DNA from 4 places in the Streptomyces sp. NPDC047042 genome. Region 1 is predicted to be linked to each of the others. Evidence: riboswitches for the same ligand, from Rfam matches in the RefSeq annotation. Region 1 holds a riboswitch; each other region holds the start of a gene.
The links. Region 1 has a riboswitch for cyclic di-AMP ahead of ABZ855_RS32605 (M23 family metallopeptidase). Riboswitches for the same ligand answer to the same signal wherever they lie in the genome.
Positions count from the first base shown of each region.

Region 2: another riboswitch for cyclic di-AMP. It lies ahead of ABZ855_RS21205 (transglycosylase family protein); the one in region 1 lies ahead of ABZ855_RS32605 (M23 family metallopeptidase).
Region 3: another riboswitch for cyclic di-AMP. It lies ahead of ABZ855_RS06955 (peptidoglycan DD-metalloendopeptidase family protein); the one in region 1 lies ahead of ABZ855_RS32605 (M23 family metallopeptidase).
Region 4: another riboswitch for cyclic di-AMP. It lies ahead of ABZ855_RS03075 (transglycosylase SLT domain-containing protein); the one in region 1 lies ahead of ABZ855_RS32605 (M23 family metallopeptidase).

Region 1 covers NZ_JBEYVP010000031.1:116,476-123,935, forward strand. Annotated here, with positions in the region: gene ABZ855_RS32565 (hypothetical protein) at 1-83, shown strand, start outside; gene ABZ855_RS32570 (hypothetical protein) at 83-469, shown strand; gene ABZ855_RS32575 (hypothetical protein) at 499-846, shown strand; gene ABZ855_RS32580 (hypothetical protein) at 843-1,169, shown strand; gene ribA (GTP cyclohydrolase II) at 1,438-2,115, opposite strand; gene ABZ855_RS32590 (MarR family transcriptional regulator) at 2,262-2,795, opposite strand; gene ABZ855_RS32595 (dihydrofolate reductase family protein) at 2,879-4,018, shown strand; tRNA gene ABZ855_RS32600 (tRNA-Met) at 4,073-4,146, shown strand; cyclic di-AMP (ydaO/yuaA leader) riboswitch at 4,433-4,590, shown strand; gene ABZ855_RS32605 (M23 family metallopeptidase) at 4,602-5,663, shown strand; gene ABZ855_RS32610 (aldo/keto reductase) at 5,824-6,768, shown strand; gene ABZ855_RS32615 (PrsW family intramembrane metalloprotease) at 6,801-7,460, opposite strand, start outside.
Region 2 covers NZ_JBEYVP010000017.1:103,459-110,918, reverse strand. Annotated here, with positions in the region: gene ABZ855_RS21215 (cytochrome P450) at 1-998, shown strand, start outside; gene ABZ855_RS21210 (transglycosylase family protein) at 1,185-2,288, shown strand; cyclic di-AMP (ydaO/yuaA leader) riboswitch at 2,472-2,643, shown strand; gene ABZ855_RS21205 (transglycosylase family protein) at 2,647-3,384, shown strand; gene eno (phosphopyruvate hydratase) at 3,753-5,033, shown strand; gene ABZ855_RS21195 (septum formation initiator family protein) at 5,156-5,632, shown strand; gene ABZ855_RS21190 (DUF501 domain-containing protein) at 5,658-6,176, shown strand; gene ABZ855_RS21185 (hypothetical protein) at 6,296-6,472, shown strand; gene ABZ855_RS21180 (Ppx/GppA phosphatase family protein) at 6,517-7,458, shown strand.
Region 3 covers NZ_JBEYVP010000005.1:121,908-129,367, reverse strand. Annotated here, with positions in the region: gene ABZ855_RS06965 (tyrosine-protein phosphatase) at 1-514, opposite strand, end outside; gene ABZ855_RS06960 (alpha-galactosidase) at 685-2,784, shown strand; cyclic di-AMP (ydaO/yuaA leader) riboswitch at 3,088-3,247, shown strand; gene ABZ855_RS06955 (peptidoglycan DD-metalloendopeptidase family protein) at 3,251-4,213, shown strand; gene ABZ855_RS06950 (DUF6250 domain-containing protein) at 4,355-5,074, shown strand; gene ABZ855_RS06945 (SGNH/GDSL hydrolase family protein) at 5,197-5,982, shown strand; gene ABZ855_RS06940 (TetR/AcrR family transcriptional regulator) at 6,136-6,750, opposite strand; gene ABZ855_RS06935 (Glu/Leu/Phe/Val dehydrogenase dimerization domain-containing protein) at 6,870-7,460, opposite strand, start outside.
Region 4 covers NZ_JBEYVP010000002.1:262,066-269,525, forward strand. Annotated here, with positions in the region: gene fahA (fumarylacetoacetase) at 1-744, opposite strand, end outside; partial or broken gene ABZ855_RS03070 (HAD family hydrolase) at 1,430-2,230, shown strand; gene ABZ855_RS03075 (transglycosylase SLT domain-containing protein) at 2,474-2,965, opposite strand; cyclic di-AMP (ydaO/yuaA leader) riboswitch at 2,969-3,134, opposite strand; gene ABZ855_RS03080 (polyprenyl synthetase family protein) at 3,673-4,683, shown strand; gene ABZ855_RS03085 (DUF2092 domain-containing protein) at 5,030-6,397, shown strand; gene ABZ855_RS03090 (ABC transporter ATP-binding protein) at 6,528-7,460, shown strand, end outside.

The DNA.
Region 1 (7,460 bases):
CCGCCCTCCGGCAGCACCGCCGCCTCGCACTCGTCCTCGACGTCGACCCGCACCTGATCGGCGCGCAGGAGGTGGCCGCCTGATGAAGCACCTCAGCAACCACACCCAGCGCACCGACCACGCGACGCCCGCCTCCTCGCCCCTCCGTCTCCTCCCCTGGCCGTCCCTCGACGGCAAACCCTGCTACCTGGTCGCGGACGACAACGGCGGCGGCTACCTGTCCCGCCTCGCCGACGACCTGGAGGCCACCCAACTCGCCATGGCCGCCGACGTCCTCGACCTCGCCCGCCCTCTGCTGGACGACCCGGCGTCGCCGTACACCGAGGTCCGCTACGCCGGTCTCCGGCTGGCCGAGTGCCTGACCGACGCCCTGCGCGTCGCCGAGTCCCGAGGCATGCGGCTGCCCGAAGCCGAAGCCGAGGACGGCGGACAGGCCACCCAGAAGACGGGGAGCGGACTATGGTCGTAACCACGACGCGTCGAAGGAGTTCACTGGTCATGACCGCCCACGCCGCCGAACCGACACCGGCCGTCCCGCCCATGCCCGAGCGGAACCCGAAGGCACTACGTGAGGCCATCGCCGGGTACGCCCCCCAGCTCCTTCCTGACTTCGACAAGCACTGGAAGTGGGCCGTCGCCGATGCGTACGACATCAGCACGGTGCCCGCATTCATGGCCCGCTGGTGGGGGGAGTACGCAATCGCCCGGGATCCGCAGCTCGACGCCCACATGAAGGATCTCCATCGCCGCGCGTCGGATTCCACCGACATCGCCGAAGCCAGGGAACTCCTGGAAGAGGCGTCCAACATCCGCCACCAGGTACGACGGCTGGAGCCCGGCCAGTGACCGACGACGGATTCATGGGTCCGCCGTGGCAGATGGACTGGAGGCTCAAGGCCCAGGCGGCCCGTGATTCGCTTCCGGAGCATGTGCGGAAGATTGTCGATGCCGCGCGTGCCGAGCTGGTCACGGCGAAAGACCCCTACTTCCGGGGCATCGACGCTGATGTGGATCTTCCTGACGGCATGATGGTCGAGCCGGTTCAGTCCAGCGAACCGAACGGCGCCCGCGTCCTGCTCTTCGACAGCGGACACGGCTGGATGATCTACACCTTCATTCGGCGCGTCGCGGACCCGCAGATCATCGTGGAAGAGGTCTTCTGGCAGTGAAGCGGCGCCGGTCACGCCGGTGACGAATGCTCGCCGCCGAGTGGCTGGTGAGCGGGCGGGCCGCAGCTCAGCGGCCCGCCCACTCCCAGGCGAGCTCGCAAAGGGTGCGCTGAGCGCTCGGCCTGTGCCAGGTCCGGTCGCACGATGACGCCCTCATCAGCCAGGGCGCGGAGGTCGCTGCGAGCAGCCTTCGCCGCAGCCCTCTCATCCCTGCGCCCTCTTGGAACGAACCCCGCACCCAGCCGGAGTTCGCCTCCGTCAACCGACGTCAGCCGACGCTCAGCTCCGTGAGGCCGCCGTGCCCGCCGATCCCGCCGACGCCACCCAGCTCGCCCAGCGGCAGCGTGTGGTGGGTCTGCAGCACCTTCGCGCGCAGGTAGCGGACGTTCGCCGGGGTCGAGAACACGCCGGTCGGGACGCGGTCGTGGACGTCCATGCCCAGGCCCCGCAGCTGGTTCGCCTTGTCCGGGTTGTTGGAGAGGAGGTCCAGCGAGTCGATGCCCAGGGCCTGGAGCATCTGGGCCGCGGCCGTGTAGTCGCGGGCGTCCTCCGGGAGGCCCAGGGCGGCGTTCGCGGCGTAGGTGTCGAGGCCCTCGTCCTGGAGGGCGTACGCGTCGAGCTTGTTGTAGAGGCCGATGCCCCGGCCCTCCTGGCGGAGGTAGAGCAGGACGCCGCCGCGCTCGGCGATGCGCTCGACGGCCTCGCGCAGCTGCGGGCCGCAGTCGCACCGGGCCGAGCCGAAGACGTCGCCCGTAAGGCACTCGGAGTGCAGACGGACCAGCGGGGTGGTGCCGGGAGCCGGGTCGCCGATGACCACCGCCACATGCTCCTGGCCGTCGGTCAGACCGTGGAAGGTGACCAGTTCGGTGTCGACGCTGTAGCCGTCGTGGAAGCGCAGCGGCACACGGACACGGGAGCGCTGGGTGGCGGCGGGGAAGTCGGGCATGCGGGTCTCCCGTTGGTCTCGATCGATCCTCGGATCTGCTTCGGTCGCTGCTACTGCCTTTTTGCTTAAGATTTGAAGCAGACCCTCACTCGAATGGTGACCTTACCCCATGTTTCAAAGTTAAAGCAACGAGTTTGTGGCGCGGCTCATGTGCCCGAGTCCTCGGACCCGCACGACGAGGAGGACCGGCGCAGCCACGGCAGACCCTCCGGTACCGCCTCCGCCCCGTCACCCTGCAGCGCCTGGCCGATCCGCGTGCCGATCTCCTCCAGTTGGCCCACCTGCTCCGGCGTCAGATGGTCGAACAGGGCCGCGCGGACCGTGGCGACATGCCCCGGGGCCGTGCGCTCCAGCACCGCCATCCCCTCGTCGGTCAGGACGGCGACGGTGCCCCGCTTGTCCCACTTGCAGGCCTCGCGGCGTACATGCCCGTCCTTCTCCAGCCGTGCCACCGCGTACGTCAGACGACTGCGCGTGATCTTCAGCTGCGCGGCCAGATCGGTCATCCGCAGCCGCCGCTCGGGCGTCTCGGAGAGGTAGGCCAGGATCGAGTAGTAGAGGTGCGGCATCCCGGCGTCCTGCTGAAGCTGCCGGTCGAGCACGTCCTCCAGGAGCAGGGAGGCCGAGATGTACGCGCGCCACGCGCGCTGCTCCTCGGGGGTGAGCCAGCGGGTCGTCATGCGACCAGTGTAGGTTTGTTTAAAACTTGAACCAAGCTGTGGTCCGGTCGGCGACCCGGTAAGCGCCTGAAGAGAGTGCCCTCATGCCCTTCCCCCACGTCCTGTTGTCCGCCGCCGTCTCCCTCGACGGCCATCTGGACGACACCGGCCCCGAACGGCTGCTGCTCTCCAGCCCCGCCGACTTCGACCGGGTCGACGAGGTACGGGCGTCCAGCGACGCGATCCTCATCGGCGCCGGCACCATCCGCGCCGACAACCCGCGTCTCCTGGTCAACTCGCCCGAGCGGCGGGCCGCGCGGCTGGCGGCCGGAAAGCCCGAGTACCCGCTCAAGGTGACGGTGAGCGGATCGGGCGAACTGGACCCGGCCGCCAACTTCTGGCACACCGGCGGCGAGAAGGTCGTCTACACGACGGACAAGGGCGCCGAACAGGCCCGGCACGCGAACCTCGGGGCCGACGTGGACGTGGTCGGCCTTGGCCCCGGCCCGCTCGACTGGCGGGCCCTGCTCGAACACCTGCATGACGTACGAGGCGTACGGCGTCTGATGGTCGAGGGTGGCGGCACCGTCCACACCCAGCTCCTCCAGCAGGGCCTCGCCGACGAACTCCAGCTCGTCCTCGCGCCCCTCTTCGTCGGCGACCCCGACGCCCCCCGCCTCTTCGGCCCCGGCGCCTACCAGGGTGGCCGGCTCCGGCTGACCGAGACCCGCCAAATCGAGGACGTCGTCCTCATGCGGTACGAGCCCACCGCACCCGGCGCCGGCCCGGCCGTCTCCGCCGCCGACCGGCACTGGCTGGCACTGGCGTGCGAACTGGCGGAGCGTTGTCCGCCGTCGGACACGGCGTTCAGCGTGGGTGCGGTGGTGGTCGCCGCCGACGGTACGGAACTGGCGCGCGGCCACTCCCGCGAGGGCGGCGACCCGGTCGTGCACGCGGAGGAGGCGGCCCTCGCGAAGCTCGCCCCGGCCGACCCCCGGCTTCGGACGGCCACCGTCTACAGCAGCCTGGAACCCTGCGCCCGCCGGGCCTCCCGGCCCGCGCCCTGCGCCCGGCTGATCCTCGACGCGGGCGTACGCCGGGTGGTGACCGCCTGGCGTGAACCGGACACCTTCGTGGTCGCGGCGGACGGGACCGGGCTGCTCACGGGGGAGGGCGTCGACGTCGTCGTACTGCCCGAGTACGAGGAGCGGGCCAAGGCTCCCAACGCCCATCTGCCGGGCTGACGATCAAACGTGGTGATCGGGGCCGCGCGGATGGCGTATAGTTGTGTTCATCGACGCGGGGTGGAGCAGCTCGGTAGCTCGCTGGGCTCATAACCCAGAGGTCGCAGGTTCAAATCCTGTCCCCGCTACTGAAGGCCCAGGGCCGGAAACCAGTTCTTCTGGTTTCCGGCCCTGAGTCGTTTTTACGGCCCGACCGCTCCCGGCTCGTCCCCCCAGGTCACCCCGCGCGCGGGCGACGGCCTACTGACTGGTCACATCGGCCGGGTCAACTCGCCCGATTTTCACCGGTGGTGACCCGGAAAGTCCTCCGGAAAAGGGTTAACGATCAACGGGAACAGCTTGGAATCAGGTGTCCAGGTCTATTAACGTTCGATAACGCAGCGCGGTTGTCCCAGCCGTCACAAGAGTCGGCTCCGTGCGCACGCGCCGAATCCCGCAAGGGAACCGGGGAACCACCAACTTGGGGTGAATCGCTCGTCCGCCTCCGTGGCAACACGGCAGGTATACGCGCGTAGGAGACCTTCCTGCTCCGAACCCGTCAGCTAACCCGGTAGGCGAGAAGGAAGGAAAGGAGCACGCCCACGTGGCGTCAAACCCGGCTGCCCCCGAGGCCCCGTTCATGCCGAGCCAGCGCAGCGGCGAGACCGAGGACGGCAAGATCCCGACCTTCGGTTTCGGCGGTCGCCGTATCGACGAGGGCCCCTGGGAGGAGTGGAATCCCACCGCGGACTCCACCCGACCTGTTCGCGGCCGGCACCGCGTCGGCAAGCAGCGCGGAGGGCTCGCCCGCAGCTCCACCGTTCTCGGCGTCGGCGTCATAGCCGCTGTCGGCGGGGCCGGCATGGCCACCGCGCAGACCGGCAAGCCGCCGGTCTCCATCTCCATCCCCGATCTGCCCTCGGTCGGCTCGCCCTTCACGAACGACGACTCGGACGACGAGCCCCAGGGCTCCGCCACCGCGCTCAGCAGCGTCGGCGTCACCACCGAGGAGACCGAGCAGGGCACCAGCGACGCCGGCGAGGCCCTGCGGGCCCGCATCATCCTCCAGGCCGAGCAGCAGAAGGACCAGGCCGAGGCCAAGGTCCAGCAGGCCGCCGAGGACGCCGCCGCGAAGAAGGCCGCCGCCGAGGCGGCCAAGGTGAAGCGCGAGGCCGCCGAGAAGGCCGCCGCCGCGAAGAAGGCGGCCGCGGAAGCCGCGGAGGCGAAGCGGGAGGCCGCGCGCCTCGCCGAGCTCGCCAAGCAGTACACGCTGCCGACCTCCTCGTACACGATCACCTCGACGTTCGGCCAGGCCGGCGCGCTGTGGTCCTCCGGCTACCACACCGGCCTCGACTTCGCCGCGCCCACCGGCACGCCGCTCAAGGCCATCCACAGCGGCACGATCACCGAGGCGGGCTGGAGCGGCTCGTTCGGCTACCGCACCATCCTCACCCTCGATGACGGCACCGAGCTGTGGTACGCCCACCAGTCCTCGATCAACGTCACCGTCGGCCAGAAGGTCGCCACGGGTGACGTCATCGGCCGCGTCGGCGCCACCGGCAACGTCACCGGGGCCCACCTCCACCTGGAGGTGCACACCAGCAGCACGGACAGCGCGGGCATCGACCCGATGGCCTGGCTGCGCAGCATGGGCCTCAACCCGTAAGGGACGCGTTCCCCGGTTTTCCGCCGGTAGTCCTGACGTTCGCAACCGACGTCATGGCTACCGGCGTTCTGTTGTTCACACGACTGTTCATACGACTGTTCACACGACCTTCGTGAACGGATCGGAATCACCATCTCCGCCGCGGGCGTTGACGACGAACATGACTGTTCTTCGTAAGCTCGGATCATCGGACCTAGAGGTCTTCCCGCTCGCCCTCGGCGGCAACGTTTTCGGCTGGACCGCCGACGAGGCGGCCTCCTTCGAGGTGCTCGACGCCTACGCGGCGGCCGGCGGTAACTTCGTCGACACCGCCGACGTCTACTCGGCGTGGGCCGACGGCAACAAGGGCGGCGAGTCCGAGACCCTCATCGGCAAGTGGCTGAAGAAGCGCGGCAACCGCGAGGACATCGTGGTCGCCACGAAGGTCAGCCAGCACCCCGACTTCCCCGGCCTCTCGGGCGCCAACATCAAGGCCGCCGCCGACGCCTCCCTGCGCCGCCTCGACACCGACCACATCGACCTGTACTTCACGCACTTCGACCAGCCCGAGGTGCCCGTCGAGGAGATCATCGGCGCCCTCGACGAACTGGTGACCGCGGGCAAGGTGCGGCACATCGCCGTCTCCAACATCTCGCCCGAGCGGCTCCAGGCCTCCCTCGACTTCTCCGACCGTGAGGGCCTGGCCAAGTACGTGGCCATCCAGCCCCACTACAACCTGGTCTCGCGCGACACCTACGAGGGCCCGCGACTCGACATCGCCTCCCGTACGGGCCTCGCCGCCGTCCCCTACTATGCGCTGGCCTCCGGCTTCCTCACGGGCAAGTACCGCGCCGGTACGACGGTCGACAGCCGGCGTGCCCAGGGTGCCGCCCAGCACCTGGAGTCGGAGCGCGGCCGGAAGGTCCTGGCCGCGCTGGACTCCGTCGCCGAGGCACATGGCGCGGAGGTCGCCACGGTCGCCCTGGCGTGGCTCGCCGCCCAGCCCACGGTGGCGGCCCCGATCGCGTCCGCCCGCACGGCCGACCAGCTCCCGCCGCTGCTCGCGGTCGCGGACCTGGAACTGACGGAGGCGGAACTCGCGACCTTGACGGCGGCTTCGGCGTAAGTACCGGTGTGGTGCTGTGAAGAGGTGAAGGTCTAGGAGCGGTACGGGTTGTAGGCCGGGTACGGGCTCGCCGGCCCGTACGGCTGCTGCCCGTACCCCTGGGGCCCGTGCCCCTGCTGCCCGTACCCCTGGGGCCCGTACGGCTGTTGCTGGGCGTACGGCTGCTGGCCGTACGCCGGCCAGGCGGCCTGCGGCGGTACGTGCACCGGCGCCGGTGCGATGGCGCGCGCCGCGTGGTCCAGGGCCGGGCGGGCCACCGCCCTGCGCTGCCACAGCTCGCCCAGCAGCTCCTGCTCCCGTACGACGAAGTCGGCGCCCGCGCGGCCCAGGCGCCCCCGGTGACGCAGGAACGCGAGCGAGGTGGCGTACGCCTCGTACTGCGCCACCGCGCGCCCCGCCGGTCTGCCCAGGTGGTGGCGGGCGTACTCGCGGGCCAGGCGGCGGGCGCGCATCGAGCCGAGGGCGTACGGCTCGCCCGGGGTCAGCCAGCCGGCCAGCGCGTACGCCGGCAACTCGGCGCGCACGGTACGCAGTTCGCGCTGGCGTGTCCAGATGACCAGCCAGGTCAGCAGCCCGAAGGCGGGCAGCATGAACGCGGCGTACACCGCGATGAAGCCGAACTCGCCGAACGTCGACGAGCCGTTCCACAGGGCGTGCATGCTCATCGCGAGCAACAGCCCGGTCAGCGGCAG
Region 2 (7,460 bases), on a different contig from region 1:
ACATCGATCCGCCGGACCACACCAGGTTGCGCAGACTCGTCGCCAAGGCGTTCACCCCGCGCCGGGTCGCCGAGTTCGCGCCCCGCCTCCAGGAACTCACCGACGATCTCATCGACCGGTTCGCTGCACGCGGCTCCGCCGACCTCATCCACGAGTTCGCGTTCCCGCTGCCCATCTACGCGATCTGCGACCTGCTGGGCGTACCCCGCGAGGACCAGGACGACTTCCGGGACTGGGCCGGGATGATGATCCGGCACGGGGGAGGGCCCCGGGGCGGGGTCGCCCGGTCGGTCAAGAAGATGCGGGGCTATCTCGCCGAGCTGATCCACCGCAAGCGCGAGGCGCTGTCCGACGTGCCCGAACCCGGCGAGGACCTCGTCTCCGGGCTCATCCGGGCCTCGGACCAGGGTGAGCACCTCAGCGAGAACGAGGTCGCCGCGATGGCGTTCATCATTCTGTTCGCCGGTTTTGAGACCACCGTGAACTTGATCGGCAACGGGGTCCACACCCTCCTCGCCCACCCCGAGCAGCGCGCCCGTCTCCAGGCCGCCCTCGCCGTCGAGGACTCCTCCCTCCTCGAAACCGGCATCGAGGAACTCCTGCGCTACGACGGCCCCGTCGAGCTGGCCACCTGGCGCTTCGCCACCCGGCCGCTCAGCATCGGCGGGCAGGACATCGCGACCGGCGATCCCGTCCTCGTCGTACTCGCCGCCGCGAACCGGGACCCGGCGCGGTTCGCCGACCCCGACACCCTTGACCTCGGCCGCCGGGACAACCAGCACCTCGGGTACGGGCACGGAATCCACTACTGCCTCGGCGCACCGCTCGCCCGGCTGGAGGGGCGCAGCGCCCTCGCCACCCTCCTCACCCGCCTCCCCGACCTGCAACTCGCCGTGGATCCGGCCGAGTTGAGATGGCGGGGCGGGCTCATCATGCGTGGACTGCGCACCCTGCCCGTCGAGTTCACGCCGACGACCGAATCGGGCGGGATTTCGTAGGCGGCGCGGTAGTCGGCGCGGTAGCAGGTCACGGCAAGGTGACGCCCCGTCAACAATGTGATCTTCACGTGATCTGCGCGGCATGAACTTGTGACAACTGATCGTCTGCCGATACGTTCGAGCACTAGTGCGACGCCCCCGCAGTATTCGTCGCGCTGTCCCCACTGTCTCGCGAAAGGCCACCGCATGCTCTCCGGGAACGGTCGTCACCGTCGCCCCCGTCAGGCCCCGGCTCTGCTGGTCGCGGCCGGCGTGACCGGCTCCGCCATGGCCCTTCCGCTGCTCGCCGCGAGCGGCGCCAGCGCGGCCAGCGGTGCCACCTGGGACAGGGTCGCGGAATGCGAGAGCGGCGGCTCCTGGAGTGACAACCCCGGCAACGGGTTCTACGGCGGGCTCCAGTTGACCCAGACGGACTGGGAGAAGTACGGCGGCCTCGCCTTCGCCCCGAGCGCCGACCAGGCCAGCCGTTCGCAGCAGATCTCCGTCGGCGAGAAGATACTCGCCGACCAGGGGGCCGGGGCCTGGGAGGCCTGTGCGGTGCTGTCCGGACTCGGCAAGGACACCAGCCCGGCCGACGTCGACACCGGGGTGGCCGGGAGTGGGACCGAGGACGACACCTCGGGGCCGGGTACGGCGACCGAGTCGGGGCTGGGGCTGGGGCTGGGTACTTCTTCCAGTTCCTCCTCGTCTTCGTCCGCAGGCTCTTCCGCAGACTCTTCGTCCGCCGGCTCTTCGTCCGCAGACTCCTCTGCCTCGTCCTCCTCCTCGTCGGGGGCGCCCACGCCCTCCGGGTCCCCTGGCGACGACTCCGCGGCCTCCGGCGACTCCTCGGGCTCCGCAAAGCCCTCCGGGTCCTCCCAGTCCCCCTCGCCGTCCGCGGCTGCGGCCGACGCCGCCGACGGGGCCGACTCGGGTGACTCGGTCGCCCCGGCCGCCTCGCCGGTCCCTTCCTCGCCGTCGGCCGGTACGGGCGAGGGGCAGGAAGGTGAGAGTTCATCCACAGATGCGACAAATGGGAAAGAGTCGGACAACTCCCAGCAGTTCGTGGGAATCGGGATCGACGGCAGCGGCAGCCTGACCACTCCCGGCACCGGGCGTCACCGTGGTGACGCCGAGGGGTCGTACACCGTGCGTACCGGAGACACCCTCTGGAGCATCGCCGAATCCCTTGACCTCGCCGACGGATGGTCCGGGCTCTTCGCCGAGAACGAGAACACCGTCGGCACTGATCCCAATCACATCCTCCCCGGTCAGACCCTCGCTGTCGGTGTCGAACCGGTGCAAAAGTAGGCGGAGTTCGCGTCACGATTCGAGCTGAATGTCCGTTATGGATGCGGTGAGAGATAGATCTCAGAAGCCCTGATCGTCTTTGTATTTCAGAGGATCAGCTGTTTACGGTCGTCATCGCCCGCCACAGTGGGCCCCGTCGGTCGCAACGCCGAATCCTGCCACCGGCCGCACGGGAACAGTCGTCGCTGTCAAGCGCCGTAGGCAGGAGCGGGGGACCCAAGGTAGGCGCCGCACCGGGCAGTTGTCCGGAGCGGCTCGGGGTGAAGCCGTACGCCGCCCGACAGGGGCGTACGGCCGGGCAACTCAACCGGCCCGAACCCGACAGCTCACCTCGCAGGCGTCGGTGAGGGGATCTTTCATGCTGTTTTCCGGCAAGGGCAAGCACCGTCGTCCGTCCAAGGCCAGCCGCGCCGTCGCCATCGCCGGCGTGACCGGTGCCGCCGTCGCCGCTCCGCTGCTCGCGGCCGGCTCCGCCTCCGCCGCCACCTCCGCCGAGTGGGACGCCGTCGCCCAGTGCGAGTCCGGCGGCAACTGGTCCATCAACACCGGCAACGGCTACTACGGCGGTCTGCAGTTCTCCGCCTCGACCTGGGCCGCGTACGGCGGCACGGCGTACGCGTCCACCGCCAACCAGGCCTCCAAGGCCCAGCAGATCGAGATCGCCGAGAAGGTCCTCGCGGGCCAGGGCAAGGGCGCCTGGCCGGTCTGCGGCGTGGGCCTGTCCAGCGCCGCGTACGACGGCGGTGCGAGCGGCAACACGGGCGCCGGTACGGGCGACAACTCGTCCAGCAGCAACAGCAACAGCAGCAACAGCGGCTCCAGCAACTCCGGTGAGACCGCCACCCGCTCCACCGACAACCAGCAGGCCTCCCGTTCGCAGGATCGGCCCGCCGCGAAGAAGACCGTCACCACCCCGACCGGCAAGAAGGTCAAGAAGGGCGACGGCGAGTACAAGGTCGTCAAGGGCGACACCCTCAGCGCGATCGCCGAGGCGCACGACGTCAAGGGCGGCTGGCAGAAGCTGTTCCAGCTGAACAAGGACATCATCGACGACGCCGACTTCATCTACCCGGGCCAGCAGCTGCACCTCGGCTGATCCCGGTCACCCGCACCGGCTCCGACACCTCCCCCAAGCGGTTCGGAAAGCGGCCGGTGAGAAGGTGAACCGCAGGGCTCTCACGCCCGTGCCCTTCATTGTGAGGGCCTCGTGAGGGCCACCCCCGTCCCCCACGGGCTCCCCGCCCCGGTGCGTTCTCCCCCGTACGCACCGGGGCGGGGCTTTTTGTTCCCAGGGGGAACAATGTTTACCCTCGGTTCCGTCCATGTTCCGTCCAGGGGGTGGTCGGACGGCTGGCCGATCGCCCGGAGCCGGTTAGGCTCATCATCGCGGAGCCGCCGCGGCCCCGTACTCGCGAGGCCCAGCAGCCCCGCGTACCCCGCGTCACATTCCATAAGGAGATGCTCGTGCCGTCCATCGACGTCGTCGTAGCCCGGGAAATCCTCGACTCGCGAGGCAACCCCACCGTCGAGGTCGAGGTCGGCCTCGATGACGGCAGCACCGGTCGTGCCGCCGTCCCGTCCGGCGCCTCCACCGGTGCCTTCGAGGCCATCGAGCTGCGCGACGGTGACCCCAACCGCTACCTCGGCAAGGGTGTCGAGAAGGCCGTCCTCGCCGTCATCGAGCAGATCGGCCCGGAGCTCGTCGGCTACGACGCCACCGAGCAGCGCCTGATCGACCAGGCCATGTTCGACCTGGACGCCACCGACAACAAGGGCTCCCTCGGCGCCAACGCCATCCTCGGCGTCTCCCTCGCCGTCGCCCACGCCGCGTCCGAGGCCAGCGATCTGCCCCTGTTCCGCTACCTCGGCGGCCCGAACGCGCACCTGCTGCCCGTTCCGATGATGAACATCCTCAACGGCGGCTCCCACGCGGACTCCAACGTCGACATCCAGGAGTTCATGATCGCCCCGATCGGCGCGGAGTCCTTCTCCGAGGCGCTGCGCTGGGGTGCGGAGATCTACCACACCCTCAAGAAGGTGCTGAAGACCAAGGGCCTGTCCACCGGTCTCGGCGACGAGGGCGGCTTCGCCCCGAACCTCGAGTCCAACCGCGCCGCGCTCGACCTCATCATCGAGGCCATCAAGCAGGCCGGTTACGTGCCCGGCGAGCAGATCGGCCTGGCGCTCGACGTCGCCGCGTCCGAGTTCTACAAGGACGGCAAGTACGAGTTCGAGGGCAAGTCCCGCACGGCCGCCGAGATGACCGAGTACTACGAGGAGCTCGTCTCCGCGTACCCGCTCATCTCCATCGAGGACCCGCTGTACGAGGACGACTGGGACGGCTGGAAGACCATCACCGGCAAGCTGGGCGACAAGGTCCAGATCGTCGGCGACGACCTCTTCGTCACCAACCCGGAGCGCCTCGCCCGTGGCATCGAGGAGGGCTCCGCGAACGCCCTGCTCGTCAAGGTCAACCAGATCGGCTCGCTGACCGAGACCCTGGACGCCGTCGAGCTGGCCCAGCGCAACGGCTTCAAGTGCATGATGTCCCACCGCTCCGGCGAGACCGAGGACGTCACCATCGCCGACCTCGCCGTCGCCGTGAACTGCGGCCAGATCAAGACCGGCGCCCCGGCCCGCTCGGACCGCGTCGCCAAGTACAACCAGCTCCTGCGCATCGAGGAGATCCTCGACGACGCGGCGGTGTACGCCGGCCGCAGCGCCTTCCCGCGCTTCAAGGGCTGAGCGGCCGTGGCGGCCGTGGCGTCCGTGGCCGCAGAGGCTTAGGCAGCGTCGTACGTACGTCCCCGTACGCGGTCCCGTACCGTGTGCGGGGACGTACGCGCGTGTGAACGGGAGGCGGGAACATGGCCGTGAAGGACCGGGACCGGTTCTCCACCGCGACCAGGATCAAGCTGCTCGGCGAGCAGACGGCGGCCCGCGTCTACCGTTCGCAGACCAAGCGCCAGGCCCGCCGCTCCCGTCTGACCGGCCGGGCGGCCCTGCTCGCCCTGGTCCTGTGCACGCTGGTCGTCGCCCTCGCCTACCCGATAAGGCAGTACGTCTCCCAGCGCGCCGACATCGCCGAGATGGAGCGCGAACGCGACCAGGCCAGCCGGCGGGTCGAACAACTCCGCGACCTGAAGGCACGCTGGCAGGACGACGCGTACGCGGAACAGCAGATCCGGCAGCGGCTGCACTATGTGATGCCGGGCGAGACCGGTTACGTCGTGATCGACCCGGACGCGGCGAAGCAGTCGCGCGTCGACCTGGGCGCGGCCGACCGCCCCTGGTACGCGAACGTCTGGGACGGCGTGGACAAGGCCGATGCCGCCCACCAGTGAAGTGAACGGAACAGAGAAGACAGGTATGGACACGCCCCCGCCCTCCACCCCGCGCACCGAGCCGACCGACGCGGACGTCGAGGCATTCAAGGAGCAGCTGGGCCGCCCCCCGCGCGGGCTGCGCGCCATCGCGCACCGGTGCCCCTGCGGGCAGCCGGACGTCGTCGAGACGGCGCCTCGGCTGCCGGACGGCACGCCCTTCCCCACGACGTACTACCTGACGTGCCCGCGCGCCAATTCGGCGATCGGCACGCTGGAGGCGAACGGCGTGATGAAGGAGATGACGGAACGGCTGGCGACGGATCCCGAGCTGGCCGCGTCGTACCGGGCCGCGCACGAGGACTACATTCGGCGCCGGGACGAGATCGAGGTGCTGACCGGGTTTCCGAGCGCGGGTGGGATGCCGGACCGGGTGAAGTGCCTGCATGTGCTGGTGGCGCACTCTCTGGCCGCCGGGCCGGGGGTGAATCCTCTCGGGGACGAGGCGATCGCGATGCTGCCGGAGTGGTGGGCGAAGGGGGCGTGTGTGGTGTCGGGGGAGTGAGTTTCGCCCCCGCCGCCCCTACCCGTCCCATCCCTTCCTGGGGGCTGCGCCCCCAGACCCCCCTTTCGCGCTGCCGCGCTCGTCCTCAAACGCCGGACGGGCTGGAATGGGCCGGTGCCGTGCTCGTCCTCAAGCGCCGGGCGGGCTGGTATGGGCCGCTGAACGTGCTCGTCCTCGAACGCCGGGCGGGCTGGTATGGGCCGCTGAACGTGCTCGTCCTCGAACGCCGGGCGGGCTGGTATGGGCCGCTGCCGTGCTCGTCCTCACATGCCGGGCGGGCTGGAATCGACCGCTGAACGTGCTCGTCCTCGAACGTCGGGCGGGCTGGAATGGACTGACCATGACCCGTGTCGCCGCCATCGACTGCGGTACGAACTCGATCCGTCTCCTCGTCGCCGATGTCGACCCGGACAGCGGTGCGCTCGTCGATCTGGACCGGCGGATGACCATCGTCCGGCTCGGGCAGGGCGTCGACCGTACGGGGCGGCTGGCACCCGAGGCGCTGGAGCGGACCTTCGCGGCGTGCCGGGAGTACGCCGGGATCATCAAGGAGCACGGCGCCGAGCGGCTGCGCTTCGTCGCGACCTCCGCCTCGCGGGACGCGGAGAACAGGGACGAGTTCGTACGGGGGGTGCTGGACATCCTGGGTGTCGAGCCCGAGGTCGTCTCGGGCGAGCAGGAGGCCGAGCTGTCCTTCACCGGCGCCACCAGGGAACTCGCGGGGCGCGACGACCTCGCCACGCCGTACCTCGTCGTGGACATCGGCGGCGGCTCGACCGAGTTCGTGGTCGGGGACGGTCACGTGCGCGGGGCACGCTCCGTGGACATCGGGTGCGTACGGATGACCGAGCGGCACCTGGTGCGGGACGGGGTCGTCCTGGACCCGCCGGGGGAGGAGCGGATCGCCGCCGTGCGGGCCGACATCGAGGCCGCCCTCGACCTCGCGGAGCAGACCGTGCCGCTGGGCGAGGCGCGCACGCTGGTGGGGCTCGCCGGGTCCGTCACCACGGTGTCGGCGATCGCGCAGAACCTGGCCGAGTACGACTCCGCGGCCATCCACCACTCCCGGGTCTCCTACGACCGCGTCCGCGAGATCACCGAGATGCTTCTCCGGTCCACGCATGCCGAGCGCGCGGCGATTCCGTCGATGCATCCGGGGCGGGTCGACGTGATCGGCGCGGGGGCTCTGGTACTGCTTTCGATCATGGAACGGATCGGCGCTTCGGAGGTCGTCGTGAGTGAGCACGACATCCTCGACGGCATCGCTTTTTCGCTCGCCTGACC
Region 3 (7,460 bases), on a different contig from region 1:
GCGTCACCGCGATGGACAGGCCCGCCCGGTCCTTGCCCGCCGCACAGTGCATCAGGGCCGGGACACTGTCCTCGGCCAGCGCGTGCAGCAACCGGGAGTGCTCGGCCGTGCGGTCCCTGATGATCTCGCGGTAGGAGTCGATCATCCGCTGCTCGCCCTTGCCGTCGGCCAGGAGGCTGCGCAGTTCGTCGAGATCGCCGTCCCGGACCATCTTCCAGAACTCCGCCCCGTGCGCCGGGTCGGACAGCGGGATGTTCACGTTGCGCACGCCCGGCAGCTCGACGTCAGGGCCCTCCAGCTTGATGTCCGCCGAGTTGCGGAAGTCGAAGATCGTGTGCAGCCCCAGGGAGCCGAGAAACAGCGCGTCCTCGTCGGTCGCGTGGGCGAGATGACCACTGCGGAACAGCCGTCCGGGCGCCACCCGCCGACCGTCGACGGTGGGCAGTCCGCCCACGTCACGGAAGTTTCGTACGCCGCCCAGCTCGGGCTCGGTCGACGGGACCTGCTGCGTCACGAGTGCTCCCCTCCCACACCGCCCCGCGGACGCTGCTCGTCGACGGGCGCGCTTCGACGATACGACACGGGTGAGCAGGCCCAGGAGTTTTCCACAGGCGTTGCCGTCGGACGCCGTGGCCCTGATGATGTTGATGCTTGAGCGCGCCTGTTCGAATCTGTGGGGACATGATGCTGGAAATTGCCGACACCGGTCGTACGTGGCTTCTCTCGGGGCCCACGAGCAGTTACGCCGTCCATCTCACCGAGGACGACGAACTGCTGCATCTGCACTGGGGCCCGCGGATCGCCCTCGCCGACGCGGAGGCGCTCGCCGTGCGGCCGCTGCCGGACTACTGGCCCTTCGAGTCCCCGCTCGACGGCCGTGAGGAGTACCCGGTCGAGGGCGGCCCCCGCTTCGTACGGCCCGCGCTGTCCGTGCGGACCGAGGAGCGCCGGGGCACCGAATGGCGGTTCGAGGCGTACGAGACCGAGACCGAGACCGGCGCCGACGGGGACGAACTGCGGCTGCGATTCCGCGATGCCGGGCTGGCGATCACGCTGCACTACCGGATGCGCCACGACGTGATCGAGCGCTGGGTGACCCTCACCCACGACGCGACCGACGCGACCGGCCCGCTGGAGCTGCTGCGCGCCGACTCCGCCACCTGGACGCTCCCCGACCGCGAGGGCTGGCGCCTCTCCCAGCTGCACGGACGCTGGGCCGCCGAGTCCCGGCTGGTGAGGACCGAGCTCACCTACGGTGAGAAGGTCATCGGCAGCCGGCGTGGCCACACCGGGCACCAGCATCTGCCCTGGGTGGCGCTCGACACCGACGCGACCGAGGAACGCGGCGAGGTCTACGCCTGCGCGCTCGGCTGGTCGGGGTCGTGGCGGATCGCCGTCGCCCAGCTGCCCGACGCGCGCGTGCAGGTCACCGGGGGCGCCGGATACGACGACTCGGGCCTGCTGCGCCTGGCGGCGGGCGAGTCCTTCACCACGCCCGTCTTCGCGGGGCTGTGGACCGACTCCGGGCACGGTGGGGCGAGCCGGGCGTGGCACGCGTACCAGCGCGCGTTCGTCGTACCGGGCGCGGACCAGGACCGGCCCGTGCTCTACAACTCGTGGGAGGCCACCGAGTTCGACATCTCCGAGGAGCAGCAGGGGACACTGGCCCGGCGGGCCGCCGCGATCGGCGTCGAGCTGTTCGTCGTGGACGACGGCTGGTTCGGCGCCCGCACCAGCGACCGGGCCGGCCTCGGCGACTGGACGCCTAACCCGGACCGCTTCCCGTCGGGGCTGAGGCCGCTGGCCGAGTACGTGCACGCCTTGGGGATGCAGTTCGGCATCTGGGTCGAGCCCGAGATGGTCAACCCGGACAGCGACCTGTACCGCGCGCACCCCGACTGGGTGCAGTTCCAGCAGGGACGCAGGCGGACGGAGTTCCGCAACCAGCTCGTACTGAACCTTGCCCGCGAGGATGTCCGGGAGTACCTGTGGGAGCAGCTCGACGCGATGCTCTCCAGCGCCCCGATCGACTATGTGAAGTGGGACTTCAACCGCTGCTTCAGCGACGCCGGCTGGCCCGGTGAGGACTACCCGCAGCGTCTGTGGGTCGACCATGTGCACGGGCTGTACGCCCTCCTCGACCGGCTGCGGGCGGCCCATCCCGACGTCGCCTTCGAGTCCTGCTCGGGCGGCGGCGGCAGGATCGACCTCGGTGTCCTCGCCCGTACGGACCAGGTGTGGACCTCCGACAACACCGACCCGCTGGACCGACTCGCCATCCAGGAGGGCTTCAGCCAGATCCATCCGGCGCGGGTCATGGCCGCCTGGGTCACGGACAGCCCGAACACCCAGCTGAACGGCCGGGTCAGCTCATTGCGGTTCCGGTTCGTGAGTGCGATGGCCGGGGTGCTCGGCGTCGGCGGTGACCTCACGACGTGGACGGAGGAGGAGCTGGCCGAGGCCGGGGAGTGGGTGGGGCTCTACAAGGAGATCCGGCCCGTCGTGCAGCGCGGCGACCTCTACCGGCTGCGGCGCCCGGCCGGCGGGCTGAGCGCGGTGCAGTACATGCTCGGGGACGAGACCGTCGTCCTCGCCTGGCTCCAGGCGCAGCACCACGGCGAGCCGGTACCGGCGCTGCGGCTCCGCGGGCTCGACCCCTCGGCGGTCTACGAATGCCGTGAAACGGGTGAAATCCACCGAGGTGCGGTGTTGTTGCACCACGGCCTGCGAACCGGACTCAAGGGTGACCTCGATGCGGCAGTTTTCCGCTTGCGTCGCATCTGATGCTTCTGTCCGTTATGGCGTATTGATTCCAACTCGCTTGGGAATGCGGGTTCCTGTGAATCGGGCGAGTGAGCAGCGTCATATTCGTGACCGTGTGTCGCCGTCATGTGCACGTAATTTCGGCGGCTTTTAAGGGTGTTCACACGACGGAAAGATCGATAATTCACGGATCGTGACCGGGAATTCTGGGGTGGATCACAGAAAACCCGTACACAGGGAACCCCAGGCTTGTTTCCGTGCGTCTTGGTCGCTTACGTTCGCCACCCATCCGGACGGACGCCCAATCCTGCCGCCGCCCGGATCCCGTCTCGACCACCCGACCACGGCAGGAGCGGGGGACCCACAGGTAGAACGCCTGCTCCGGTCTCCGGAACAGGCTTGGGGTCAAGTCACGTCCAGGCGTGGCCGGACATCTCCAGTCCGCACCCGACAGCTCACCTCGCAGGCGACGGAGAAGGAATTCGCCATGCCCGCGAAGGGTAAGCACCGCCGTCCGAAGTCCCAGCGCTTCACCCGCTCGATAGCCGTCGCCGGAACCGGCGGAGCGGCTCTCGCTCTTCCGCTGCTGGGAGCCACCGGCGCCCACGCGGTCACGGCGGAGTCCGCGACTCAGTCCGTGTCGTCCCTTTCGGTGACGGCCAAATCCATTGCGGCCGAGGCGGTTTCCGCGAAGTCGCAAAAGGCCGCGAAGAAGTCCCGGACCTATTCCGTCCGGGCCGGCGACTACCTCGCGAAGATCGCCCAGGAGCAGGGCGTCGCCGGCGGCTGGAAGAAGCTCTACTCGGACAACCGCACCGCCATCGGCGCCGACCCGAGCCTGATCCACCCCGGTCTGAAGCTGACGATCGGCAGGAAGGCCGCGTCGACCTCGTCGCCCGCCTCGAACTCGGGCTCTGCGGAAGCGTCCTTGAGCTCCCCCAAGTCCACACAGGCAGAGGCCACCCGGCCGGCCGCCGAGAGCGCGACGGCCGCGAACTCGACGGCGGCCGAGGCCACCGGTACCGGTACCGGCAGCTCCAGCGGCTTCAACCTCCCCGTGGCCGGTGCCACCATCGGCACCGGGTACCACGTGGCGGGCAGCATGTGGTCCAGCGGTTACCACACGGGCGTCGACTTCGTCGTCCCGACCGGCACCTCCCTCAAGGCTGTCGGCGCCGGCACGGTCGTCTCCGCCGGCTGGGGCGGCGCTTACGGCAACCAGGTCGTCATCAAGCTCGCCGACGGCTACTACGCGCAGTACGGCCACCTCTCCCAGCTCTCCGTCTCGGCCGGTCAGTCCGTGACCGCGGGCCAGCAGATCGGCCTGTCCGGGGCGACCGGCAACGTCACCGGACCGCATCTGCACTTCGAGATCCGCACCACCCCGGACTACGGCTCCGACGTGGACCCGGTCGCTTACCTCCGCTCGAAGGGCGTCGCCGTCGGCTGACGAACGTTCGCGGCGAGGACAGCCGTCGAAGGCCGGACCCGTTTCCCGGGTCCGGCCTTCGACGCGTTCACGCGCGCGTGTGCGGGTGTGATAGTCAACTCCCTATCCGTGCAAGCGCTTTCTGCCTCAAGGAGCCGCCTCGTGACGACCACCCGCAGAGCCTTCGGAGCCCTCGCCGCAGGCGCGGCTCTCACCGCGCTCGCCCCGGCAACAAGCGCCAGTGCCGCCACGTGCGGACGCCTCCTCGCCCATGACGACTTCCGCCGAGGCCTCGGCCAGTGGGCCGTCGAACTCCAGGACGGCGGCAGCGTCACGGCGGCCCGAGGCATCCTGGAGGTCGACGTGCCGAGCGGCGCCACCATCTGGTTCAAGCGCAGGCTGCGGGGCCCGTACCTCATCGAGTACACGGCGACACCGGTCTCGGCGGGCGGGGTGAACGACCGGGTCTCGGATCTGAACAACTTCTGGAACGCCGTCGACGTCCGCTCCCCGGACGACCTCTTCGCCACCCCGCGCGGCGGCGCCCTCGCCGAGTACGACTACCTCAAGACCTATTACGTCGGCTACGGCGCCAACACCAACACCACGACCCGGCTGCGCCGTTACGTCGGCGAGGCCGGTGTGCGCCCCCTGATCCACGATTACACGGAGCCGCTCCTGGTCCCGAACGCACCGCACCGGGTGCGGATCGTCTCGGCCGGCTCGACGGTCCAATGGTGGAACAACGGGCGGCTCGTCTTCGACTACCGCGACCCGGAGCCGTACACGGCTGGGCACTTCGCGTTCCGCACGACGTGGAGCCACTTCCGGATCTCCGGCTTCAGCGTCCGTGAGCTGCGTCTTCCCATTATTCCGGGTTGACCAATACTTGACGAGTGGCTTATCTCACCGCCAGTCAAGTCCTTCCTACGGTCGCGTAGCTCACATCGGAAGGTGAATCATGCTCTGTTGTGGCAGACGATTCGAAGAATGACAGCAGAGCGGTGATCGGGTCGTACGTGGCGGTGGGGGACAGCTTCACCGAAGGCGTCGGCGACCCCGGCCCGGACGGGGCCTTCGTCGGCTGGGCCGACCGGTTCGCGGTACTGCTCGCGGACCGGTGCCCGGAGGGCGACTTCGACTACACGAACCTCGCGGTACGCGGCAGGCTGCTCGACCAGATCGTGGCCGAGCAGCTTCCGCAGGCCAGGGAACAGGCGCCGGACCTGGTCTCCTTCTGCGCGGGCGGCAACGACATCATCCGGCCCGGCAGCGACCCGGACGAGGTCGCCGAGCGCTTCGAACGAGCGGTGATCGGCCTCACCTCGGCGGTCGGCACGGTCATGGTGACGACCGGCTTCGACACCCGCAACGTCCCGGTGCTGAAGCACATGCGCGGCAAGATCGCCACGTACAACGGACATCTGCGGGCCATCGCCGACCGGTACAACTGTCCCGTGCTCGACCTGTGGTCCCTCAAGACCATCCAGGACCGCAGGGCCTGGGACGGCGACCGGCTGCATCTGTCGCCGGAGGGGCACACGCGCGTGGCGCTGCGCGCCGGGCAGGTCCTCGGCCTGGACATCCCCGCCGACCCCGACCAGCCGTGGCCCGTACTGCCGCCGCGCGGCACGCTGGAGATCCGCCGGGACGACGTCCACTGGGCCCGCGAGTACCTGGTCCCGTGGATCGGGCGGCGCCTGCGGGGCGAGTCGTCGGGGGACTACGTGACGGCGAAGGGGCATCTGTCGCCGGACGACATCAAGAGCCGCATCGACCGGGTCGCGTGAGCGCTTCCGTCTTTGAGCGCGGTTCTCAGCGCGGTTTGCAGCACGGTTTTCAGCGCCGGGCGGGCACCTCCAGCCCGTCCGGCGCTTGAGGACGAGGCCGTCCAGGCCGAAGGGGGGTCTGGGGGCGCAGCCCTCGGCGGACGACCACATCACTCACCTGGACCCGCTCAACGCCCCCCGCTCCAACCCCAGTTCCCCAGCCAGCGCAGCGTCCACCCACTGCTCGGCCCGCGCCCGCGACACCCCGTCGTACGCCGTCATCTGGACGGCCAGCCCGTCCAGCAGCGCCGTGAGCCGCAGCGCCGTGCCGGTGGGGTCGGGGCACTCGAACTCGCCCGCGGTCACCCCCTCCGCGATGACCTCGGTGATCGCGGCCTTCCAGCGCCGGTCCAGGTCACCGGCGACCTCCCGCAGCGCGGGATCGCGCAGGGACACCGCCCACCCCTCGATCCACAGCCGCCAGCCCTTGGCCTGGCCGGTCGGCGCGTACCAGCGCACGGCGGACCGCAGCCGGCGCAGCGCCGGGGACCGGCGTCCGAGCAGCTTGCCAAGGTGGGTGAGATCGGCCTCGGCCGCGTACCGGAAAGCGGCGGCGACCAGCTTCTCCTTGGTCGAGAAGTGGTACAGCACCAGCGCGTTGCTCACCCCGAGCACGGCGGCCACGTCGGCGATCCGCACCGCCGCCACGCCCCGCGCCTCGATCTGCTCGACGGCGGCCCGCAGCAGCTCCTCGCGCCGCTCGGCCACGCTCAACCGCACCCTTGCCACCCGGCCACACTAATCCGCCGCCGGACACGATGTCGGGCCAGGTCCGGCAATGCCCGTAAATCCACGCCCATACGGCTGGTTCACGGGACAGCGGCCCTCCGCCGGACACCGCCACGCCGCTACCGGTACCAGCCGAACCGCTCCGCGATCACCGGCAGCCGGTCCCCGACGATCGCGTGCGCCGCCGCACGCGGAGTCGTCCCGTCGGTCTCCGCGCGCGCGAGCACCTGGTCGATCAGGACGCGCATCGACCGCCGGGTGTACGCGAACGCCTCCTCGGGGTCGGCGCCGATGTCCCCGAACAGCGTCCACCACCACCAGGCGTTCGTCCCGGAGTTGACGACCACGTCCGGCAGTACGACGATGCCGCGCGCGGCGAGCAGCTCCTCGGCCTCCGGCAGCACGGGCATGTTGGCGGCCTCGACGATCCAACGCGCGGTGATCTCCCGCTGGTTGCCCGCGTCGACGGCGTACGAGACCGCCGCCGGCACCAGCACCTCCGCCGCCACGGACAGCCAGGCCTCACCCGGCAGCTCGCGGTCGTCGGGGCGCAGCACCGCGCGGTCCACCGTGCCGTAGGTGTCCCGGGCCGCGAGCAGCGCCTCGACGTCGAGTCCAGCGGGGTTGGCGATCGTGCCCTTGATGTCGGCGACCGCCACCACCGTGAGTCCCGCGCGCGTGAGGAAGCGTGCCGTGGCCCCGCCCATCGT
Region 4 (7,460 bases), on a different contig from region 1:
GGCGAAGGACTTCCCGAGGAACGGGCCCAGCGGGACGTACTCCCAGGCCTGGAGGTCGCGGGCGGACCAGTCGTTCAGGAGGCAGAGGCCGAAGACGTGGTCGCGGAAGTCGGACAGGGCCACGGGGCTGCCCATGGGCGACGGTGTGCCCACCACGAAGCCGACCTCCGCCTCGATGTCCAGGCGGACCGACGGACCGAAGAGCGGCACCGGGTCGGTGGGGGCCTTGCGCTGGCCCGAGGGACGTACGACCTCGGTGCCAGAGACCACGACCGTGCCCGAGCGGCCGTGGTAACCGATCGGCAGGTGCTTCCAGTTGGGAGTCAGTGAGTCGGCGGCGTCGGGGCGGAAGATCTGGCCGACGTTCCGGGCGTGGTTCTCGGACGCGTAGAAGTCGACGTAGTCCGCGACCTCGAAGGGGAGGTGCAGCGTCACGGAGGACAGGGGGTGCAGGAGCGGGGCGACCGTCTCCTGGTGGGACGGGACGGTGACCCAGGCGGTGAGGGCGCGCCGGATGTCGGACCAGGTCGTGCGGCCCGCGGCGAGAAGCGGATTGAGGGTCGGACGGGCCAGGACGGAGACATAGGGGGAGCCGAGCGCGGCGGCTGCCGCACCGGCGTCCAGGACGTGGTCGCCGAGACGGACGCCGACCCGGCGGTCCGTGGAGCCGGCCGGGGAGAACACGCCGTACGGCAGGTTGTGCGGGCCGAAGAGGTCGCCCTCGGGGACATCGAAGGGGGGCATGGGCACTGCCTCGCTCTCGTGTGTCGTCAGTCGAAGCCTGTTGTCGGGCTCGGCCGTTGTCGTGGCCGTCTGGATGGCTGGTGCGGCGCGGATCCGTCCGCGGTCGCGGGCTGGGGGTCGTCTCGTGTGGTCATGTGGTCGCGCCACAGGTTACGGGTGGGCGGCCCGAGTCGTCGTTCGGCAACGCGTGGTCGCTGTGGGCCCTCACCTACTCCCCGCATCCCTACCGCTCGCGCGGATCCTCCGGGCGGGAGCAGCGGGGGCAGCGGGTGGGGTTCGTCGGTGGTCGGCCGGTGTTGACCGTATGCGAACTCGGCGGTCGTACGCGGGAGTTGTCGGCCGACCAGGTCATAGCCGCGACCGGCCACCGCGTCGACACCGCCGCGATGGATCTCCTCGGGCACGAGCTGCGCACGGAGCCGGCGATGATCCGGGGAACGTCGAGGCTCGGTGCCGGATATGTGTGGCGGTGGGGTACGGGTAGGCGCGGGTGGGGGCTGGGCGCCTCGCTCGATCTTGTGAACCAGGGGTTCACCGCATCGGGTTGTCGTGCTGATCGTGGCCTCCCGGGGCGGTGTCCGCGGCAGGAACTGGCCCTTGTGCCGGGGCTGTTGCCGCCCGGACGGCGAACGTCGTCCGGTTCGGGCGGCGACCGAGGGGTCGAACGATCCGTATTCTCTGGATCATGCCCGCTCCCACCTCATACGCACTTATCGCCACGGATCTTGACGGAACGCTCCTGCGCGCCGACGACACGCTCTCCGACCGGTCACGGACCGCCCTGGCGCGCGCCACGGCCGCCGGCGCCCGTCATCTGGTCGTGACGGGTCGCCCGGCGCCGAGAGTCCGGCCGTTGCTCGACGACCTCGGTGCCGGGGGGCTCGCGGTGTGCGGGCAGGGAGCGCAGTTGTACGACGCCGGCGCGGACCGCCTGCTGTGGTCGGTGACCCTGGACCGGGAGCTGGCGGAGACCGCGCTCGGCAAGATCGAGGCCGAGGTCGGGCAGTTGTACGCCGCCGTCGATCAGGACGGGGTCGACGGGCTCACGCTGATCGAACCCGGGTACCTGATGCCGCACCCGACGCTGCCCGCCGTACAGGTGCCGCGCCGGGACGATCTGTGGGCCGCGCCCATCAGCAAGGTGCTGCTTCGCCATCCGTCGCTGTCCGACGACGAGTTGGCGTCGGCGGCGCGTGGAGCGGTCGGTTCGCTCGCGACCGTCACCATGTCGGGGCCCGGCACCGTCGAACTGCAGCCATGCGGCATCACCAAGGCGACGGGGCTCGCGTTGGCCGCCGAGTATCTAGGGCTGTCCTCGTCCGCCACCATCGCCTTCGGCGACATGCCCAATGACATCCCGATGTTCGACTGGGCGGCCCACGGTGTCGCCATGGCCAACGCCCATCCCGAGCTCAAGGCGGTGGCGGACGAGGTCACCCTCTCGAACGAGGACGACGGGATCGCGGTGGTGCTGGAGCGGTTGTTCGGGCGGGGGAAGGGCTGGGAGGGCTGGGAGGACTGGGCGGACCGGGAAGTGCCGGTACCAGGGTCGGCACCGGCACCGGCACGGGCACGGGCCGTGGCACCGTCATCGGCCTCGGTACCTGCCTCGGCTGCGACACGGGTCGGTCGGCAGTAGGGCCGGGTAGGCGGAAATGAGCCCGGGTGGGGCGGGCGTCGTGGGTCCGGCCCAGAGGACGCCCGCCCCACCCGGGCAGGGACGGTCGGCCTAGTAGGCCCCGTACACGTTGTCTATCGATCCGTATCGCGCGGCCGCGTAGTTGCAGGCGGCGGTGATGTTGGCGATCGGGTCGTAGGGGTCGAACGAGGTTCCGGCGACGTGGTACGCGGCGAAGGTCGGGTCGATGACCTGGAGGAGGCCCTTGGAGGGGGTGCCGGCTGCCGCGTTCGAGTCCCAGTTGTTGATGGCGTAGGGGTTGCCCGACGACTCGCGCATGATGTTGCGGTAGATGCCGTCGTACGTCCCGGGGATTCCCTTCTGCGCCATGATGTCGAGCGATTCGCGGATCCAGCCGTCCAGGTTGTTCGCGTAGTACGTCGTCGTCGACGACGCGGCCGACGGGGCGGCGGAGGCCGTCGTCGCGGTCAGGAAGGGGATGGCCAGGGCTGCGGCAGCCGTCGCGGTGATGGCGAGTGTGCGCGTGAGTGCGAGCGGGCGGCGAAGGGTTCGCGCGCGGTTGTGCTGACCTCGTGCGGGCATGGTGAGTCCTCTCCGGCGCCTACGAGGTGAGCTGTCGGGTTCGGGCGGGAGATGCCCGGCCGGGCGCGCTGCGGCGCGCGGCTTCACCCCTAGCCGCTCCGGCGTCGATGTCCGGACCGGCGGCTTACCTGGGTCCCCCGCTCCTGCCTGCGTGAGTCACATGTGGGTGGGTGGTGGTCTGCTCTACGGGCGGCGGCAGGATTCGGCGATCCGCCCGGTGTGGCGCGAAACGTATGCGAGAGCACACGTGTGGAACAAGGGGCGGAAATGCAGGACTTGCCCATATCGTGCACACATTGGGAATAAAACGGGCAAATGGTAAAGGATGGGTGGAGGGGTAACTTGCCTTTGTGAACGGGGAGTTTGCGGGGAGGAGGGGGTGTGGGTTGATTGACGGCGTGACTCGAATCACGAGGTGGGGGGTAGGGGTGGTCTCGATGGGGCGAGTGGTGAATTTGGGGTGTTTCGAGGTTTTTGGGACATGTGTCGGTCACCGGAAAGGGCCGGAGATGGGCGCGGTGTGCTTATAAATGTCCATGCTTTGGACTGATCAAAAACATTCCGGTCGTGATCCGATACCGCCCGGCCTGGACGGGCGGGCGCTCGCGGTGATCGAAACATGACCGGATACGCTGACTCGAGTGAGGGCAGCGACCTATCGACACACCGTGTGACCGCCAGTAGACACAGCAGACAGGAGATCCCTCGTGACCGTCGTCGGGCCGTTCGGGCTGAGCGTGCGGGACCAGGCTCTCGAAGCCGATGTCCAGGCCGGATTGGCGGCTGTCGAGGAAGGTTTGCTCGAAGCCACCAAGAGCGAGGTCCCCTTCATCACGGAGGCCGCGCAGCATCTCGTACGGGCGGGCGGTAAGCGTTTCAGGCCACTGCTCGTGATGCTCGCGGCGCAGTTCGGGGACCGGCACGCGCCGGGGATCGTGCCGTCCGCGGTGGTGGTGGAGCTGACCCACCTCGCGACGCTGTATCACGACGACGTCATGGACGAGGCCGAGGTACGACGCGGGGTGCCCAGCGCCAACACGCGCTGGGGGAACTCCGTCGCGGTCCTCACCGGGGACTTCCTGTTTGCGCGCGCCTCGCACATCCTCGCCGACCTCGGGCCCGAGGCGGTCCGGGTGCAGGCCGAGGCGTTCGAGCGGCTGGTGACCGGGCAGATCCTGGAGACCGCGGGACCGTCGGACGGGCGGGACCCCGTCGAGCACTATCTGGACGTGCTCGGCGGCAAGACCGGATCGCTGGTGGCGGTGGCCTGCCGGTTCGGGGCGATGATGTCCGGTGCCGACGACAGCGTCGTGGATGTGCTCACCCAGTACGGGGAGCGGCTCGGGGTCGCCTTCCAGCTCGCGGACGACGTGCTGGACATCGCGTCCGACTCCCACGAGTCGGGGAAGACGCCGGGTACGGATCTGCGCGAGGGCATTCCCACGATGCCCGTGCTGCGGTTGCGTGAGCGGGTGGCTCGACTGGGGCTGGCCGAGGACATCGCGCTGTGCGAGCTGCTCGACTCCGACCTGAGTGACGACGCCCGGCACGCGGAGGCGCTGGCCCGGCTGCGGGTGCATCCGGCGCTGGAGCAGGCTCGGCGGGACACGGTGCGGTATGCGGAGGATGCGCGGGCGGCGTTGGCGCCGTTGGTGGAGTGCGATGCGAAGGCCGCGCTGCTGGAGATGTGCGACGCGGTGGTGCATCGGGCGGGGTGAGGTTCGCCCCCGCCGCCCTTACCCGTCCCATCCCTTCCTGGGGGCTGCCGCCCCCAGACCCCCGCTACGGCCCTGGACGGGCCTTGTCCTCAAACGCCGGACGGGCTGACCATGCTGGCCGGCGCTGTATGAGCAGAGCATGTGCCCCTAAGGGTCGGGGGATGCGAGGCGCCTCCATGTCATCCCGTGGCAGTACGTGGAGTTGAGCCCAAGGTCTGACGATTCCCCACCTTCGATTTGGTGAGATGGAAACCACCACTCCTCACCGGTTCGGGTGAGAATGGCGGCTCAGGGTGGACAGAGTGTGGGACGGACAGCCGCCGCCGACGACGGAGGTAAGGCACACATGGCACCGTACGAAGAGGCCAAGTCCGGGGACCGGATCGAGGCCGGGATCGAGGCCGAGGACGTGCCGTCCCGGCGCCGTAAGGCCGCGCGTTATGCCGCCCCGGCCGTGGTGATCGGTCTGACGGTCGCGACGATCGGGCTGGTACCGGCGTTCGCCGGCTCCGGTGACCCCGATCTGCCGAAGATCAGCGCGCAGGAACTCATCGAGAAGATCGCCGCCTCGGACGTACAGCAGCTGTCCGGCACGGTGAAGATCAGTACGGACCTGGGGCTGCCCGACCTCGGCGGTCTGGAGAGCGGGCTGCTGTCGGGCGGTGGCCTCGGCGGGGATTCCGACGGCTCGGGGTCGGCAGCCGATCCGAGCGCCAAGCTTCTCGAACTGGCCTCCGGCACGCACACCGTACGCGTCGCCCTGGACGGTCCCGACAAGCAGAAGATCTCGCTGCTGGAGAAGGCCGCCGAGTACAGCGTGATCCACAACGGCGACGAGGTGTGGGCGTACGACAGCGCGTCGAACGAGGCGTTCCACGCGACCGCGCCCGAATCCGCGGGCAAGCACGAGAAGGGCGAGGGTGCCGGCAAGGGCAAGGACCCGGTTCTGCCCGGCGACGACGTGCCCGCCACGCCCGGTCGGCTCGCCGAGGAGGCCCTTAAGGCGGTCGACGACACGACCTCCGTGACCGTCGACGGGACGGCCCACGTCGCCGGCCGGGACGCGTACAAGCTGGTCATCAAGCCGAAGGAGTCCGGCTCCACGGTCGGGGCGATCAGCGTCGCCGTCGACTCGAAGACCGGGACGCCGCTGAAGTTCACGCTCACCCCGGCGAGCGGCGGGGCCGCTGTCGTGGACGCCGGGTTCGTCGACGTCGACTTCGCCAAGCCCGCCGCCTCCACCTTCGACTTCACCCCGCCCAAGGGGACCAAGGTCACCGAGGAAGGCGGCCCGGGCAAGGCCGACGATGCGCCAGGCAAGGACTTCGGCAAGGACTTCGGGAAGGGCTTCGGCAAGGAGTTCGGTGAGGAGTTCGACGAGGGCCTCATGGGGCCTGACGGCCACGGTTGGGCGAACGGCGCCGACCGTGACGGCGTCGGCGAGGGCGGCAAGGTCATCGGCGAGGGCTGGAACTCCATCGCCGTGTTCGACTCCGGTGCCGAAGGCGGCATGCCGTCGGGCGACGCCTCTCCCGACGCCGGGATGTTCGGCGGCTTCCTCGGCTCCTTCGGCGACAAGGTCTCCGGCGACTTCGGCTCCGGCACGGTCTTCAAGACCCGCCTGATCAACGCCCTGATGACGGACGACGGCAAGGTCTACGTCGGCGCGGTCACGAAGGACGCCCTGGTCAAGGCGGCGAACGCGGACAAGTAACTCCCGTAGGGGAAACGGCCGTAGGGGAAACGGCCGTAGGGAAACGGCCGTAGGGAAACGGCCGTAGAGGGACGGCCGTAGAGGGACGGCCGTAGAGGGACGGCGTAAGGCACGACGATTGAGGGAGCCCATGGAGGAACCGTCCGCCGCGGAGCCGGAAGAGGCGCACCGGGACGACGACGCGGTCATCGTCACGCGCGCCCTCACCAAGCGCTATCGCGGCGGACAGCTCGCCGTCGACGCTCTCGACCTCACCGTCCCGGCGGGCAGCGTCTTCGGTTTCCTCGGGCCCAACGGCTCGGGCAAGACCACGACGATCCGCATGCTGATGGGCCTGATCGAGCCGACCTCGGGCGCGGCGCGGGTGCTGGGGCGGCCGATGCCCCGCGCCACCCGCGCCGTCCTGCCGCAGGTCGGCGCGCTCATCGAGGGGCCCGCGCTGTACGGCTTCCTCTCGGGCCGCGACAACCTCGTACGGTACGACTCCGCCGACCCGACCGCCGATCCGCGCACCCGGCGTGCGCGCGTCGGCGCGGCGCTGGACCGGGTGGGTCTGACGGCCGCCGCCGGCAAGAAGGCGAAGGCGTACTCGCTGGGTATGAAGCAGCGGCTCGGTCTCGCGGCGGCGCTGCTCCAGCCGCGGCGGCTGCTGGTCCTCGACGAGCCGACCAATGGGCTCGATCCGCAGGGGATGCGTGAAATCCGTTCCCTGGTACGGGAGTTGGCGTCCGACGGCACCACCGTCTTCCTCTCCTCCCACCTTCTCGACGAGATCGAGCAGGTCTGCACGCACGCCGCCGTGATGGCGCAGGGGCGACTGATCACCCAGGGCGCGGTGGCCGAGTTGGCCGCCGGAGCCCGGGGTCGGCTGGTCGTGACGACGCCCGACGCGGCGGACGCGGCCCGCGTACTCAAGGAACAGGGCGTGGCCGACGTGATCGTGACCGAGGACCGGGTGTCCGGCGAGGTGCCCGAGGGCGATCGTGAACTCGCCGATTTGAACGCCGCGTTGGTCGGCGCGGGCGTCCGCGTCCGGGGCTTCGGCGTCGAACGGGCGTCCCTG